2 linked regions of the Alloyangia pacifica genome follow. The protein of the gene in region 1 binds, or shares a complex with, the protein of each later gene. Links are inferred from orthologs where the notes say so. Each region holds a gene or a part of one and is shown in the gene's direction. Other genes may lie near its edges.

What was found. The genes of interacting proteins can lie anywhere in the genome.
Region 2: the proteins of uvrB (region 1) and CEW88_RS03285 are in contact, whole or in part, in a crystal structure (PDB 7EGT), measured with the Thermus thermophilus proteins. The link is inferred for Alloyangia pacifica from one-to-one orthologs. Residues at the interface, in WP_096411307.1 of Thermus thermophilus: Glu23, Leu25, Arg26, Asp27, Gly28, Glu29, Arg30, Phe31, Arg55, Glu326, Asp327, Phe328, Glu379, Ser382, Gln383, His398, Gly400, Arg401; in WP_096412145.1 of Thermus thermophilus: His654, Arg656, Phe657, Gln666, Asp668, Glu669, Lys680, Arg681, Leu682, Ser683, Lys685, Tyr686, Ala687.

Annotation. Positions count from the first base shown.
Region 1 is NZ_CP022190.1:693,355-700,585, forward strand. What follows is about bases 1,768-4,739. They hold uvrB (excinuclease ABC subunit UvrB), read left to right. Parts: upstream 1,768-2,140; coding sequence 2,141-4,339; downstream 4,340-4,739. Other genes in these bases: CEW88_RS16190 (ETC complex I subunit), read right to left, coding at 1,768-1,906; CEW88_RS16200 (hypothetical protein), read right to left, coding at 4,425-4,718. Also shown: CEW88_RS16175 (IS5 family transposase), read left to right, coding at 1-62; more of CEW88_RS16190, read right to left, coding at 1,595-1,767; CEW88_RS16205 (I78 family peptidase inhibitor), read right to left, coding at 4,858-5,130; CEW88_RS16210 (excinuclease ABC subunit B), read left to right, coding at 5,250-5,651; CEW88_RS16215 (HdeD family acid-resistance protein), read right to left, coding at 5,697-6,233; CEW88_RS16220 (AI-2E family transporter), read right to left, coding at 6,314-7,231. UniProt on the Escherichia coli protein: The UvrABC repair system catalyzes the recognition and processing of DNA lesions. A damage recognition complex composed of 2 UvrA and 2 UvrB subunits scans DNA for abnormalities.
Region 2 is NZ_CP022189.1:673,368-680,735, reverse strand. The notes cover bases 1,648-4,756. They hold CEW88_RS03285 (ATP-dependent helicase), read left to right. Parts: upstream 1,648-2,032; coding sequence 2,033-4,480; downstream 4,481-4,756. Other genes in these bases: CEW88_RS03290 (pyruvate carboxylase), read right to left, coding at 1,648-1,685. Outside these bases: more of CEW88_RS03290, read right to left, coding at 1-1,647; CEW88_RS03270 (Lrp/AsnC ligand binding domain-containing protein), read right to left, coding at 5,170-5,409; imidazoleglycerol-phosphate dehydratase HisB, read left to right, coding at 5,554-6,141; imidazole glycerol phosphate synthase subunit HisH, read left to right, coding at 6,252-6,887; hisA (1-(5-phosphoribosyl)-5-[(5-phosphoribosylamino)methylideneamino]imidazole-4-carboxamide isomerase), read left to right, coding at 6,990-7,368. UniProt on the Escherichia coli protein: A helicase with DNA-dependent ATPase activity. Unwinds DNA duplexes with 3'-5' polarity. Translocates on single-stranded DNA with 3'-5' polarity. Initiates unwinding more efficiently from a nicked substrate than double-stranded DNA.

The DNA of each region.
Region 1 (7,231 bases):
GTGCGGCGGTGATGAACCGCTTCACTGCCCTCGGCATCCCGGTCACCGTGGCCCTGGGATAAGTGTGTCCGGGGAAAGGGGAACTGCGGTAATCATCTGATTTGTGCAACAGCGCCATCGACAGGCAGAACTGGATCGCCGCATCCGAGAAGACTGGCGGGCGTCCGGGGCGGCCCTCATGCGGCGCGTGCCAAGCCATCTCCTTGTCCAGCCAGATCAGCAGAGACCCGCGCTTCGTCAGCGCAGCGTTGTAGGCGGACCAGTTCGTCGTGCGGTAGCGGGCGGGCTTGGGCTCGGGCTTGCTCATGACGCCCGTCTAACCGCTTGGATTCGTGATGTGAATCTTTCACGATGAGATTTCTGCAACAACGCCCCTGTCGATCAAGGTGCTATTCAAGCTGCCGCTCAGGCAGACTGCCGGGATGGTCGCAAGCCTCCTGCGCCTCGCCGGGCTGGACTGGCCCGTTCCAGACTTCTCCACGCTGTGCCGCCGACAGAAGACTCTTAAGGTGCAGATCCCCTATCGCCGTGCCGGTGGGCCGCTGAACCTGCTGGTGGACAGCACCGGCATCAAGTTCCTCGGCGATGGCGAATGGCAGGCCCGGAAGCACGGTTTGCAAGGCCGTCGCCAATGGCGCAAGGTCCATCTGGCCATGGACACCGCCACTTCCGACATCCGCGCGGTCGAGTTTACCCCCAGCCGGGAAGGCGACAGCCCCGTCCTGCCAGACCTGCTGGACCAGATCCCGGACGACGAAGACATCGGCACCGTGACCGCAGACGGCGCCTACGACACCCGCCGCTGCCATAGCGCCATCATCGCACGCGGTGGCACTGCGATCATCCCGATCCGCAAGAACGGTCGGCCATGGAAAGGCGACTGCCCAGCTGCCCGGGCGCGCAACGAAACCCTGCGCGCCACACGTCACTATAGCAGGGCGTTCTGGAAGCGGTGGACCGGATACCATATCCGCAGCCGCGCCGAGGCCAGGATGCGATGCCTGAAGGCCTTCGGCGAGCGCATCGCCGCCAGAGACCCCGACCGCCAGACTGCCGAATTCCACATCCGCGTCGCCCTCATGAACCGCTTCAACGCCCTCGGCACAGCCGAGATCGTCCGCGTGACCTGAACCTGACGGGGAAAGGGCCCCCCACGCCTCAGGACGCCGTTCTGCAACAACGCCCCCCTTGCGCATACTTATGCTTCCGTTTGCGCATTCATCTGCTTTCTCTGACTCTCGCCTCGCCAAAGCGATCGGCCTCTCAGTCCAGTGGCGTCAACAAGCGCAGGTTGCGCGCCGTCTAAGCGGACCCATCCGAGATCTTATGGCCGGTCCGAGCGCCTCACTGGACCGGCTGCCTGGAGGAATGACTAAAAAGCCGAGTGAAGGTGGGATGCATCCCAGCCCTTCGAAATAGACCTTGGCTGCCCCATGTGTCCTCTTCATCCGAATATTGACCCCGATCGATCCGAGACGGGGGCGATATCAACATATGGAGAAGGCGCCCAGCGGGCGCCCTATATCTTGTTCGATGCTTAGCTTCGCGGGACCCTTGCCCCGATTTTGAGACAACTTTGCTCCGATTTACACACTCAGTGCGTCCAGGCGCTCCGGCGATCCACCGCGAAATTTTCGGCATAGCCGCGGGCGCGCAGGTTGGGCTTGCGCTTGTTGGGCTCGTTCACCTGCGCCTCGATGCCGTGCTCGGCGGCATAGGCGAGGGCCGCCTCCTTGCTGTCGAACTTCAGACGGACCTGGCTCTGGGTGTCAGACGAGGAGGTCCAGCCCATCAGCGGGTCGACCTCGCGCGGGGAGGCGGGGAAGAATTCGAGAATCCAGTCCCTGGTCTTGGCTTGTCCCGACGACATTGCCGTCCGAGACGGCTGGTAAATCCGTGCACGCATGGAATCCCTCCTGACATTCATTGGCGTTATCGAGAATTTATAGTGCCGGGGCAAGAGATCGCGGCGCGGCGGTGCGGCAAATCTTCCCGAACCCTTGCGTCTTGCCCGCAGAAAAGGAACATTCCGTGAAAATGCCATGCGCCCGCGAGCGAGTCCCCCCAGCCAACCGAGCCCGAAACCCCTTGAAATTGCCGTTCGGCGCGACACGTCTTGCAGGCGCCTGGAGATGACCACATGCCCTATGCCCATTCCGACAAGTCGATGCCCATGATGCACGCCCCCGCGCCGGATGTCCGGACGCGGGAGAAGCTCGAGGGCGGCATCAGCTTCCGCATGCAGACCGAGTTCTCGCCGGCGGGCGACCAGCCGACGGCGATCGCCGAACTTGCGCAGGGGGTGCGCGATGGCGAACGCAGCCAAGTGTTGCTTGGAGCGACGGGCACCGGCAAGACCTTCACCATGGCCAAGATCATCGAGGAGACCCAGCGCCCGGCGATCATCCTCGCGCCCAACAAGACGCTGGCGGCGCAGCTCTATGGCGAGTTCAAGGGGTTCTTCCCGGACAACGCGGTCGAGTATTTCGTGTCTTACTACGACTACTACCAGCCCGAGGCCTACGTGGCCCGCTCGGACACCTACATCGAGAAGGAAAGCCAGATCAACGAGCAGATCGACCGGATGCGCCACTCGGCCACCCGGGCGCTGCTCGAGCGCGATGACGTGATCATCGTCGCCTCGGTCTCCTGCATCTACGGCATCGGCTCGGTCGAGACCTACGGCGCGATGACCCAGGACTTGCACGCGGGCAGCGAGTACGACCAGCGCAAGATCATCGCCGATCTGGTGGCGCAGCAATATCGGCGCAACGATGCGGGCTTCTCTCGCGGGGCCTTCCGGGTGAGGGGGGACAGCCTCGAGATCTGGCCCGCCCACCTTGAAGACCGGGCGTGGAAGCTCTCGTTCTTCGGCGAGGAGCTGGAGAGTATTACCGAGTTCGACCCGCTCACCGGCGAGAAGACCGGCAGCTTCGATCGCATACGCGTCTATGCAAATTCGCACTACGTGACGCCGAAGCCGACGATGCAGCAGGCGGTTATCCAGATCAAGAAGGAGCTGCGCCAGCGGCTCGACCAGCTTGTCGCAGAGGGCAAGCTCCTGGAGGCACAGCGGCTCGAGCAGCGCACCAACTTCGACATCGAGATGCTCGAGGCCACAGGGGTCTGCAACGGCATCGAGAACTACTCGCGCTACCTGACGGGCCGCGCGCCGGGCGAGCCGCCGCCCACGCTGTTTGAGTTCATCCCCGACCACGCCATCGTCTTCGCCGACGAGAGCCACGTCTCGGTTCCGCAGATCGGCGCGATGTACAAGGGCGACTACCGGCGCAAGTTCACCCTTGCCGAGCACGGCTTCCGGCTGCCGTCCTGCATGGACAACCGACCCCTCAAGTTCGAGGAATGGGACGCCATGCGGCCGCAGTCGGTCTTCGTCTCGGCGACCCCTGCGAACTGGGAGCTTGAGCAGGCGGGCGGCGTCTTTGCCGAGCAGGTGATCCGCCCGACGGGACTTCTCGATCCGCAGGTCGAGATCCGCCCGGTGAAGATGCAGGTGGACGATCTGCTCGACGAGATCCGCAAGGTGACGGCAGATGGCTACCGGACACTCTGCACCGTGCTGACCAAGCGCATGGCCGAGGATCTGACCGAGTACCTGCATGAGCAGGGCATCAAGGTGCGCTACATGCACTCGGATATCGACACCATCGAGCGGATCGAGATCTTGCGCGACCTGCGGCTTGGCGCCTTCGACGTGCTGATCGGCATCAACCTGCTGCGCGAGGGCCTCGACATCCCCGAATGCGGGCTCGTGGCAATTCTCGATGCCGACAAGGAAGGCTTCCTGCGCTCCGAAACCTCGCTGATCCAGACCATCGGCCGTGCCGCGCGGAATGCCGACGGCCGGGTGATCATGTATGCCGACCGCGTCACCGGCTCGATGGAGCGGGCGCTGGCCGAAACCGAGCGCCGCCGCGAGAAGCAGATGGCCTACAACGAAGAACACGGCATCACCCCGGCGACGGTCAAGAAGAACGTCGACGACATCCTTGCCGGTCTCTATCAGGGCGACGTCGACATGAACCGCGTGACCGCGTCGATCGACGCCAAGCAGCAGGGCTCGAACCTCGAGGCGGTGCTGGAGGGGCTGCGCGCCGACATGCGCAAGGCGGCGGAGAACCTCGAGTTCGAAGAGGCCGCGCGCCTGCGCGACGAGGTCAAGCGGCTCGAGGCTGTCGATCTGGCGATCCACGACGACCCGCTCGCGCGGCAATCGGCGGTCGAGGCGGCGTCGGAGGCTGCGGTGAAATCGAAGGGGCGCTCGACGGCCGGCCGTCCAGGCCAGCGCGGCGGCAACGTCAAGCGTCGGAAGCGCTAGGCCATCCATCCCCCGGCATGAAAAAGCCCCTCTCCACGGTGGGTGGAGAGGGGCTTTCGTTTTCACCGTGTGACCGCGTGAGCGATCAGCCGTCGTTCTTCTCGTCCGGCGGGGTCACATCGATGTCGGGCAGGGTGACCTCGGCTTCCTTGGTGTCGACCTCGACATCGACATCCGGGACGGTGACTTTCTCGGTCTTGGTGCCAACCTCGACCGAGCCGACCTCGGCATCGACCTCGGGCATCTCGCCGCCGTCAACCGAGACGTCAACGTCGGGCAGGCTGCCCTCTTTCGTGACATCAAAATCGATCATGTATGCGCCAACGCCGATCACGACAGCGGCGGCGGCAACGAGGGCAACGATGGATCCGGTACGCATGTTCAGTTCCCTTCCGGTTTGATCCGGCGCTTTGGGCGCCGTGGTGTTTCGGTAAAGGAACCGTGAGGGCGGCTTGATGGTTCCAGAAATATTCTTCGGAACCAATGTGTTGTTCGGAGCGTTTTGACGGATTTTCCGATTAGCCGCAGAACACCCGAAGGATCTGTCCGGCGCTGTCAGTCTCGATGTTCATCCGGTCTGCGCGGTAGTCCATGGTCATCGCCTGACCGGGTCCGACAATACGCAGCTTGGCGCCGGGGGTGAGTTCGAGGTCGCCGACGGCGTGGCCGATCTGGCTCTGATAGGCCGCGGCACCGCAGCTGTCTTCACCACTGGAGGCGGCGCTCTCGGTTTCGCTGCAGCCGGCAACGCCCGCGCAGAGTCCGAGCGCGATCCCAATCCGTCCCAACATCGTCTGTCTCCTTGCTTTCCCTACGCCGACAGGTAGGTCACGGCAACGTGCAGTCCAGCACCGATCGGCCGCAAAAGTCGCTCTCGACCGGCGCGGCGTTCGCAGCTAGGCTTTTCCGCATGCACCGGTTTTTGCTCATATCCTGTCTCGCCCTGGCGGCCTGCGGCACGCCCTATGAGCGCTGCAACCGCGAGGCGGCGCGGTTCTATGCCGATGCGCTGCAGGAGCAGAGCCGCATCTCGCGAGATCTGGCGCGCGGCTTCACCTATGTGACCGAATGGGAGACCCGCCGGCGCTGGCAACTCTGTGGGATCTATTACGAGCACCCGCATTATTGCTGGCGGACGGAGTCTGAGCCGGTGACACGTCGCGTTCCGGTGCGTCCCTACGAGTTGCACCGTCGGCTCGACGAGATCGGGGCGGCGCTGCCACAGCTCGGACGCGATGCGGCGGCCGGGCAGGCCGAGTGCCGTCGGCGGTTCCCGGCGGAGGTCGCAGCCCAAACTCCTCCGCAGGGGTAGATCCGGCCCCGCGGGGCCGGATGCGGTCTCGAAGTGGGTTGTCGCTCAGGCCGCACGCTTGCGCAGTTCCGGGTGCTGCTTCAGCACCATCCCGAAGGCGACCAGCGCCACGCCCGTCGAGAGCAGTTCGACCGAAAGAAGCACGCCCAGCACCACCGCCGCCGAGGACGGAAAATTGGTGAAGATCATGAGTGCCAGGATCACCGAGATCGCGCCGCTGATCAGCAGCGCCAGCTTGTAGCGCCCCTCTGCGACCGAAAAGCCGTAGATCACCTTGGCGACGCCGCCGACGAGGAACATGATCGCCGCGACAAGCGTCAGCGAGATCAGGCCTTCGAGCGGGTTGGCCAGGAAGCTGATGCCCAGCCAGAGGTAGATGATCGTCAGCAGAATGGCGAGCAGGCGCTCCTTCATGCGGGTCACGCGGAAGATGCTGATGGCCTGCACCACGCCGATGATCAGGAAAAACCAGGCGACAATGGTCTGCGCCGCGATCGAGGCGGCGAAGGGGTTAAAAAGCGCGAACAGCCCGCCGAGGATGCTTGCGATACCGAGAATGATCCACATAAGCCAATGCTGCATTTCCAAATTCCCTCAATACACCCGGCACGCGGCCGGTGCCTCGAAGGTGCGCCCCTCCCCGGGGCTCTGTCAATCTCGCGTTAACGTTCGGGAAGTTCGCCGTGCCGGGGGGTGGGTTCGGCGGCAGGCGGCACATCGACGCGCTCGGCCAGAAGCAAGGCGAGCCAGCGGGTCTTGTCGAAGCTGGCCAGCACGATGGCGAGGATCGAGGTCAGCGGCACCGCGAGGATCGCGCCGGGAATGCCCCAAAGCGTCGTCCAGAGCGCCAGAGCGAGCAGCACGACGAACGGGCTGAGATTGAGCTGCCGGCCGATCAGCCGCGGCTCGATGATATTGCCCAGCGTCACCTGCACCGCGGTGAGCGCCGCGCCAAGCCCGACGGTGAGACCGATCGAGCCGAATTGTGCCAGCGAGAGCGCCACCGGGAAGGCGACGGCGAGCAGGGAGCCGAGGTAGGGGATGTAGTTGAGCACGCCGATGACCACCGCCCAGAACAGCGCGAAGTCCACGTTGAAAGCCCAGAGGATCGCATAGGAAATCGTGCCCAGGACGATGTTGATCAGCGTCTTGAAGGCAAGGTAGCGGCTGATCTTCTCGTTGATCGCGCCGACCACGGCGAGCACGCGCGCGCTTTGCTCGGGCGAGCGCAGCCCGGCGGTCAGGCGGCGCTGGAAGGAACGGCGCTCGGCGGTGATGAAAGCGGCGTAGATGATCACCATCAGCACCACCGAGCCAAGGTTGGTGAAACCGCCCAGCACCGCCAGCGAAAAGCGCCGCAGGTCGATCCGCCCGACGGTCTCGGCGGTGACGCGCTCCCAGAGCTCGTCATTCTCGAAATGGAAGTACCCCGCGACCCCGTCGACCATGGCGCGAAGGTTGTCCTCGTAGGTCGGGGCGACCGCCATGATCTCGCGCACGGTGGCCGAGAAGACCGCCGCCAGAACGAAGACCACGGTCGCCGCGAAAGCCAGCAGAAGCAGTCGCAGCGCGCCGAGTGG
Region 2 (7,368 bases), on another replicon or contig:
GCCACCTTGATCATGTCGATCGAGCGCATCCGGGTCGCCAGCAGCGACTGGTGACCGTCGCGCATGGTGGTGTCGGTGATCAGCAGCTGCTTTTGCGCCGCCATCCAGTCGGCCACGGCCTGCGCGCCCTTCTCTTCCAGCAGCGTGCGGGTGCCCGGCGGCGGCGTCTCTGCGCGCAGTTCGGGCGCGCGGGCGGGCTTCAGCTCGGCATGCGGCTTGGGGCGCCCCTGCACCTCGGGGTGCCCGTTGACGGTGATGTCGGCGATGTAGGTCAGCACCTTGGTGCCGCGGTCGCGGCGCTTCTTGAAGTCGAAGAGCTCGGGCGTCGTGTCGATGAACTTGGTGGTGTACTGGTTGGTCAGGAAGGTCGGGTGCTTGAGCAGGTTGATCACGAAGTCGATGTTCGTGCTCACGCCGCGGATGCGGAACTCGCGCAGGGCGCGGTCCATGCGGGCGATGGCCTTCTCCGGCGTCGGCGCCTTGGCGGTGACCTTGACCAGCAGCGAGTCGTAGTAGCGGGTGATCACCCCGCCCGCGTAGGCGGTGCCGCCGTCGAGCCGGATGCCCATGCCGGTGGCCGAGCGGTAGGCGGTGATCCGGCCGTAGTCGGGAATGAAGTTGTTGGTCGGATCCTCGGTGGTGATCCGGGTCTGCAGCGCGTGGCCGGTGAGGCGGATGTCGTACTGGCTGGCCTTGCCGGTGGCCTCGGCGAGGCTCTTGCCTTCGGCGATCATGATCTGTGCCTGCACGATGTCGATGCCGGTCACCTCTTCGGTGACGGTGTGCTCGACCTGCACGCGCGGGTTGACCTCGATGAAGTAGAACTTGCCGCTGTCCATATCCATCAGGAACTCGACGGTGCCAGCGCACTCATAGTTCACATGGGCGCAAATCTTGCGGCCAAGCTCGCAGATCTCCTCGCGCTGCGCTTCGCTGAGATAGGGCGCGGGGGCGCGTTCGACGACCTTCTGGTTGCGGCGCTGCACCGAGCAATCGCGCTCGTAGAGGTGGTAGATATTGCCCATCTTGTCGCCGAGGATCTGCACCTCGACGTGGCGGGCGCGCAGGATCATCTTCTCGAGATAGCCCTCGCCGTTGCCAAAGGCCGCCTCGGCCTCGCGCCGGCCCTCGAGCACCTTCTCTTTGAGTTCCTTCGGCCCCTCGATCGGACGCATGCCGCGCCCGCCGCCGCCCCAGGACGCCTTGAGCATCAGCGGGTAGCCGATTTCTTCGGCCTCCTTGGCGATGGCCTTGAAGTCGTCGCCCAGCACCTCGGTCGCGGGGATGACCGGCACGCCGGCCTCGATGGCCACCTTGCGGGCGCTGGCCTTGTCGCCGAGCGCGCGCATGGTCGCCGCTTTGGGACCGATGAAGGTGATGCCCGCCGCATCGCAGGCATCGACAAACTCGGGGTTCTCCGACAGCAGCCCGTAGCCCGGGTGAATCGCGTCGGCGCCCGACTCCTTGGCCACGCGGATGATCTCGGGGATCGAGAGGTAAGCCGCGACCGGGCCCAGCCCCTCGCCGATGCGGTAGGCCTCGTCGGCCTTGAAGCGGTGGAGCCCGAGTTTGTCCTCTTCGGCGTAGACGGCAACGGTCTTCTTTCCCATCTCGTTCGCCGCCCGCATGATGCGGATCGCGATCTCGCCACGGTTGGCGATGAGGATCTTCTGGAACTCGGGCATCAAATCTTCCTCCTTTGAATGCGAAATGCCGCTCCCGGAGGCATCGCATTCCAAACTCAAGGGCATGCCGCGCTGCAGCGCAAGAGGCTTTGCAAATTATGCTAATGTTAGCGCATGATTTGCAAAGTTGACTTGATCGACGCGACGGGGCCGCGACCTCTTCCCGCGCTTTTGCGACTTTCTCCGGGGTGTGATCTTGCTGTCGAGGGACGCGAATCCCCACGACGTCGCACGCCGAGAGCCTTGATCGGGCCGCGGAGGGCGAGAGGGGTGGCCGCACGATCAATTTGATGAACAAACAAAGAACGCACCTTTCGCAACGCCCTGTGCCGCGCTAAGTTTGGCGCATGAGCAGTTTCGACGACATGGATGCATTCGAGGGGGCCTCGCTGTCGGCGCGGGCCATGGCGGCGCGTCCCGCGCCCTATCTCGACGATCTCAACCCGGCGCAGCGCGAGGCGGTGGAGCGGCTGGACGGCCCCGTGCTGATGCTCGCGGGGGCGGGCACCGGCAAGACCAAGGCGCTCACCTCCCGCATCGCGCACCTGCTGACCACCGGCCGGGCGCGACCAAACGAGATCCTCTCGGTGACCTTCACCAACAAGGCCGCGCGCGAGATGAAGGAGCGGGTCGGCCGCCTGCTCGGCCACGCGGTCGAAGGCATGCCCTGGATGGGGACCTTCCACTCGATCTGCGTCAAGCTGCTGCGCCGGCATGCCGAGCTGGTCGGGCTGAAGTCGAACTTCACCATCCTCGACACCGACGACCAGATCCGCCTGCTGAAACAGGTGATCGCGGCCAACAACATTGATGAAAAGCGCTGGCCCGCCCGGCAGCTCTCGGGGCTGATCGACAACTGGAAGAACCGCGCCTGGACGCCCGACCGGGTGCCCGCTGCCGAGGCTTCGGCCTTCAACAACCGCGGCACCGAGCTTTATGCCCAGTACCAGACCCGCCTGCGCGAGCTGAACGCCTGCGATTTCGGGGATCTCCTGCTGCACGTGGTGATGATCTTCCAGCAGCACGCCGATGTGCTCGAACAATACCAGCGATGGTTCCGCTTCATCCTGGTGGACGAGTATCAGGATACCAACGTCGCCCAGTACCTCTGGCTACGGCTCCTGGCGCAGGGGCATACCAACATCTGCTGCGTCGGCGACGACGACCAGTCGATCTACGGCTGGCGCGGCGCCGAGGTGGGCAACATCCTGCGCTTCGAAAAGGATTTCCCCGGCGCCCATGTGGTGCGGCTGGAACAGAACTACCGCTCGACCGCGCATATCCTCGCCGCCGCCTCCTCGGTGATCCGCGGCAACGAGAACCGGCTCGGCAAGGAGCTGTGGACCGAAGCGCAGGGCGGCGAGAAGGTCCGCCTCATCGGCCATTGGGACGGCGAGGAAGAGGCTCGCTGGATTGGCGAGGAGATCGAGGCGGCGCAGCGCGGCTCGCGCGGGATGCGCGCCTTCTCGCTCGACGACATGGCGATCCTCGTGCGCGCGTCGCACCAGATGCGCGCCTTCGAGGACCGCTTCCTGACCATCGGCCTGCCCTACCGGGTGATCGGTGGCCCGCGCTTCTACGAGCGGCTCGAGATTCGCGATGCCATGGCCTATTTCCGGCTGGTGGTCTCGCCCGAGGACGATCTCGCCTTCGAGCGCATCGTCAACACCCCGAAACGCGGGCTCGGCGACAAGGCGCAGCAGAAGATCCAGCTCAAAGCGCGCGAGCATGGCGTGCCGCTGCTGGTGGGCGCACGCCTTTTGCTGCGCGACAAGGAGATCACCGGCAAAGGCGCGGCCAAGCTTGCCACCTTCGTCGATCAGATCGAGCGCTGGCACGACGTGGCCCGGCAGCAGCTCGGCCTGCCCTCGGAGGTGCAGCAGGACGACGACGACCTTGTGCTGATCGACGAGGACAAGCCGCTGAGCAAGGTGGTCAGCCACATGGAACTGGCCGAGACCATGCTCGACGAGAGCGGCTACACCGAGATGTGGCAGCTCGACAAGAACCCCGACTCGCCGGGACGGCTCGAGAACCTCAAGGAACTGGTGAAAGCGCTGGAAAGCTTCGACAACCTGCAGGGTTTCCTCGAGCACGTCGCGCTGATCATGGACAACGAGACCGAGGAGACCGGCGCAAAAGTGTCGATCATGACGCTGCACGCGGCCAAGGGCCTCGAGTTCCCGGCGGTCTTCTTGCCGGGCTGGGAGGACGGGCTCTTCCCCTCGCAGCGCTCGATGGACGAAAGCGGCCTCAAGGGCCTCGAAGAGGAGCGGCGCCTCGCCTATGTGGGCATCACCCGCGCCGAGGAGCTCTGCACCATCTCCTTTGCGGCGAACCGCCGGGTCTTCGGACAGTGGCAATCCGCCCTGCCCTCGCGATTCATAGACGAGCTGCCCGAGGCACATGTCGAGATTCTCACGCCGCCCGGGCTCTACGGCGGTGGCTACGGCGCGGCCGGCATGAGCGGCGGCTTTGGCGGCGGCTCCGGGCTCGAAACCCGTGCAGCCGAGGCCAATGTCTACAATTCGCCGGGTTGGAAGCGGCTGCAGGAGCGCTCGTCGAGCGCGCGCCCGGTCAGCCAGCCGCGCGAAAGCCGCAACACGGTGATCGACCTGCAAGCGGTTTCGGCCTTCGAGATGGGCGAGCGGGTCTTCCACCAGAAGTTCGGCTACGGCGAGATCATCGGCCTCGAGGGCGACAAGCTTGAGATCAGCTTCGAGAAAGCCGGGGTGAAGAAGGTGGTGGCGCGTTTCGTCACGGCGGCGGATTCGGCGGGCGACGTACCCTTCTGATCAGATCGCCTGCTACGGGAGCTCTGTCCCCGCCGCCGCAACCCCTCCGCCGCGACATCCGAACCCAGAAGAAGGCCCGGGGCAGCGCCCTCCGGGCTTTCTTTTTTGGCAAATGCGGCCGCCGCCGCGTCGCACCTCTCCTCTGCGACCAAGGACATCGCGGCGCGGCGGTTGGGTTTCCGTCGCGTCTTATTGGGTTTTTTCGCCGCGCGGGAAATTTCCCGGAAAAAGGTCATTTTTCCTCTTGCGGAGGTCCGCGGGAAACTCTAAATCGCCCACACCAACAAGGAAGCGGGCGTAGCTCAGGGGTAGAGCATTACCTTGCCAAGGTAAGGGTCGGGCGTTCGAATCGCCTCGCCCGCTCCAGTTGGACCTCCGGCGCAAGTCGGACCGGTGAGAGGCCGGCTGGCTGAAAGGCCAAGGGTCGAAAGACCCACATGATGAATGGTATGCGGGCGTAGCTCAGGGGTAGAGCATTACCTTGCCAAGGTAAGGGTCGGGCGTTCGAATCGCCTCGCCCGCTCCATTCACCACTTTCCCTTCGGAAAATCCTTCAAGATACGACACGAGATTGTCCGGCCGCGGTGACGCGACGCCGGGTGTTTCGCGTCTGCGCGAATGCGCGAACTCCGCCCAAGGCACAGGGCGACCCTAAGCAGAGGGCGACCCTCAGGCCGCCCGGCTCCGGCTCAGAAGGCCTTGAAGGTGAGCGTGGTCAGCGTGCGCTCGATTCCCGGCACCGTGAGAAGGTTCTCGTTGATGAAATGCCCCACGTCGGCACCTTCGGGGATATAGAGCTTGAGCAGCAGGTCCCATTCGCCCGACGTCGAATAGAGCTCGGAATGGATTTCCCGGAGCGCGATCTGGTCGGCCACCTCATAGGTGGCGCCGGGCTTGCAGCGGATCTGGACGAAGACGCAGGTGGTCATGGCGGGCCTCTCGATGATATGCGCGCAAGCTGTCACAGCGCTCCCGCCGCCGCAAGCGCGCCCGGCCTCTCACGCGCGCGCGGGGCTTGGCCTGCGCCCTGCCCCGCCCTATAAGCCCCTGCGAGACATCGAGGAGTATGGTCCATGCGCAAGGCCGAGGTGAGCCGCAGCACCGCCGAGACGAAGATCGAGGTAAGCCTCGATCTCGACGGCACAGGCAGCTACGACATGAAGACCGGCGTGGGGTTCTTCGACCACATGCTGGACCAGCTGGCGCGCCATTCGCTGATCGACATGGTGGTGCGTGCCGAGGGCGACCTGCACATCGACGACCACCACACCGTCGAGGACACCGGCATCGCCATCGGCCAGGCGCTGGCCAAGGCGCTTGGAGACAAGCGCGGCATCCGCCGCTACGGCTCCTGCCTCTTGCCGATGGATGACGCGCTGGTGCGCGCGGCGCTCGACCTCTCGGCGCGGCCCTTCCTCGTCTGGAAAGTCGATCTGCCCACCGAGAAGATCGGCTCCTTCGATTGCGAGCTGGTGCGCGAGTTCTTCCAGGCGCTGGCGACTCACGGCGGCATCACCCTGCACATCGAGGCCATCGACGGCGTCAACTCGCACCACATCGTCGAGGCGGCCTTCAAGGCCGTGGCCCGCGCCCTGCGCGAGGCGGTCGAGCCCGACCCGCGCAAGAGCGACGCGATCCCCTCGACCAAGGGCGCGCTCTGAGCGCTTACGACCGAGCCGAGGGGCCAACCCCTCGCGCTCACCGGGGTCTTTGATCCCACAAGAAACACCCATGACACTTGGGCGGACCCGATGCCCGGACAGGAGGCGAGATGCTGACGGCGATCATCGATTACGAGAGCGGCAACCTGCATTCCGCCGAAAAAGCCTTTCAGCGCATGGCGCACGAGCTGGGCGCGGGCGACGTCGTGGTCACCGACGCGCCCGAAGTGGTTGCCAGGGCGGACCGGATCGTGCTGCCCGGCGACGGCGCTTTTCCCGCCTGCGCAAAGGCCCTGCGGCTCTCGGGCTGTTTCGACGCCATGGTCGAGGCGGTGACCGTCAAGGGCCGGCCCTTCCTCGGGATCTGCGTCGGCATGCAGCTCATGGCCCGTGTCGGCCACGAATACGAAGAAACGCCCGGCCTCGGCTGGGTCGACGGCGAGGTCGAGAAGATCTTGCCCTCGGACACCTCGCTGAAGGTGCCGCACATGGGCTGGAACGAGCTGGTCATCGACCGCGCGCACCCGGTGCTGGACGGCGTGAAGACCGGCGATCACGCGTATTTCGTGCATTCTTACCAGATGCGCATGCTGACCCCCGAGCACCGTCTGGCGCATGTCGATTACGGCGGCACGATCACCGCCGTCGTCGGGCGGGGCAACATGCTCGGCTTCCAGTTCCACCCCGAGAAGAGCGCCGACACCGGCCTGCGGATGATCGGCAACTTCCTCACCTGGGCGCCGTAAGCGCCGCGCCCGGAACGCACCCTCGCATCGGGGCGGCGCGCATTGCAAAGCGCGCCCCGGCGCGGCTATAGGGGGCCGTCACAGAATTTGCGGAGCCGCGCCATGATCCTCTACCCCGCCATCGACCTCAAGGACGGCAAGGCCGTGCGCCTGCTGCGCGGCGACATGGAGAAGGCCACGGTCTTCAACGACGATCCCGCCGCGCAGGCGATGGAGTTCGTCGAGGCGGGCTGCGACTGGCTGCACCTCGTGGATCTCAACGGCGCCTTCGCCGGCGAGCCGGTGAACGCCGCGGCGGTCGAGGCGATCCTCGCCCGCACCAAGGTTCCGGCGCAGCTCGGCGGCGGCATCCGCGACATGGCGACGATCGAGCGCTGGCTCGACAAGGGCCTCGCGCGGGTCATCCTCGGCACCGTGGCGGTCGAGAACCCCGCACTGGTGCGCGAGGCGGCAAAGGCCTTCCCCGGGAAGGTCGCGGTGG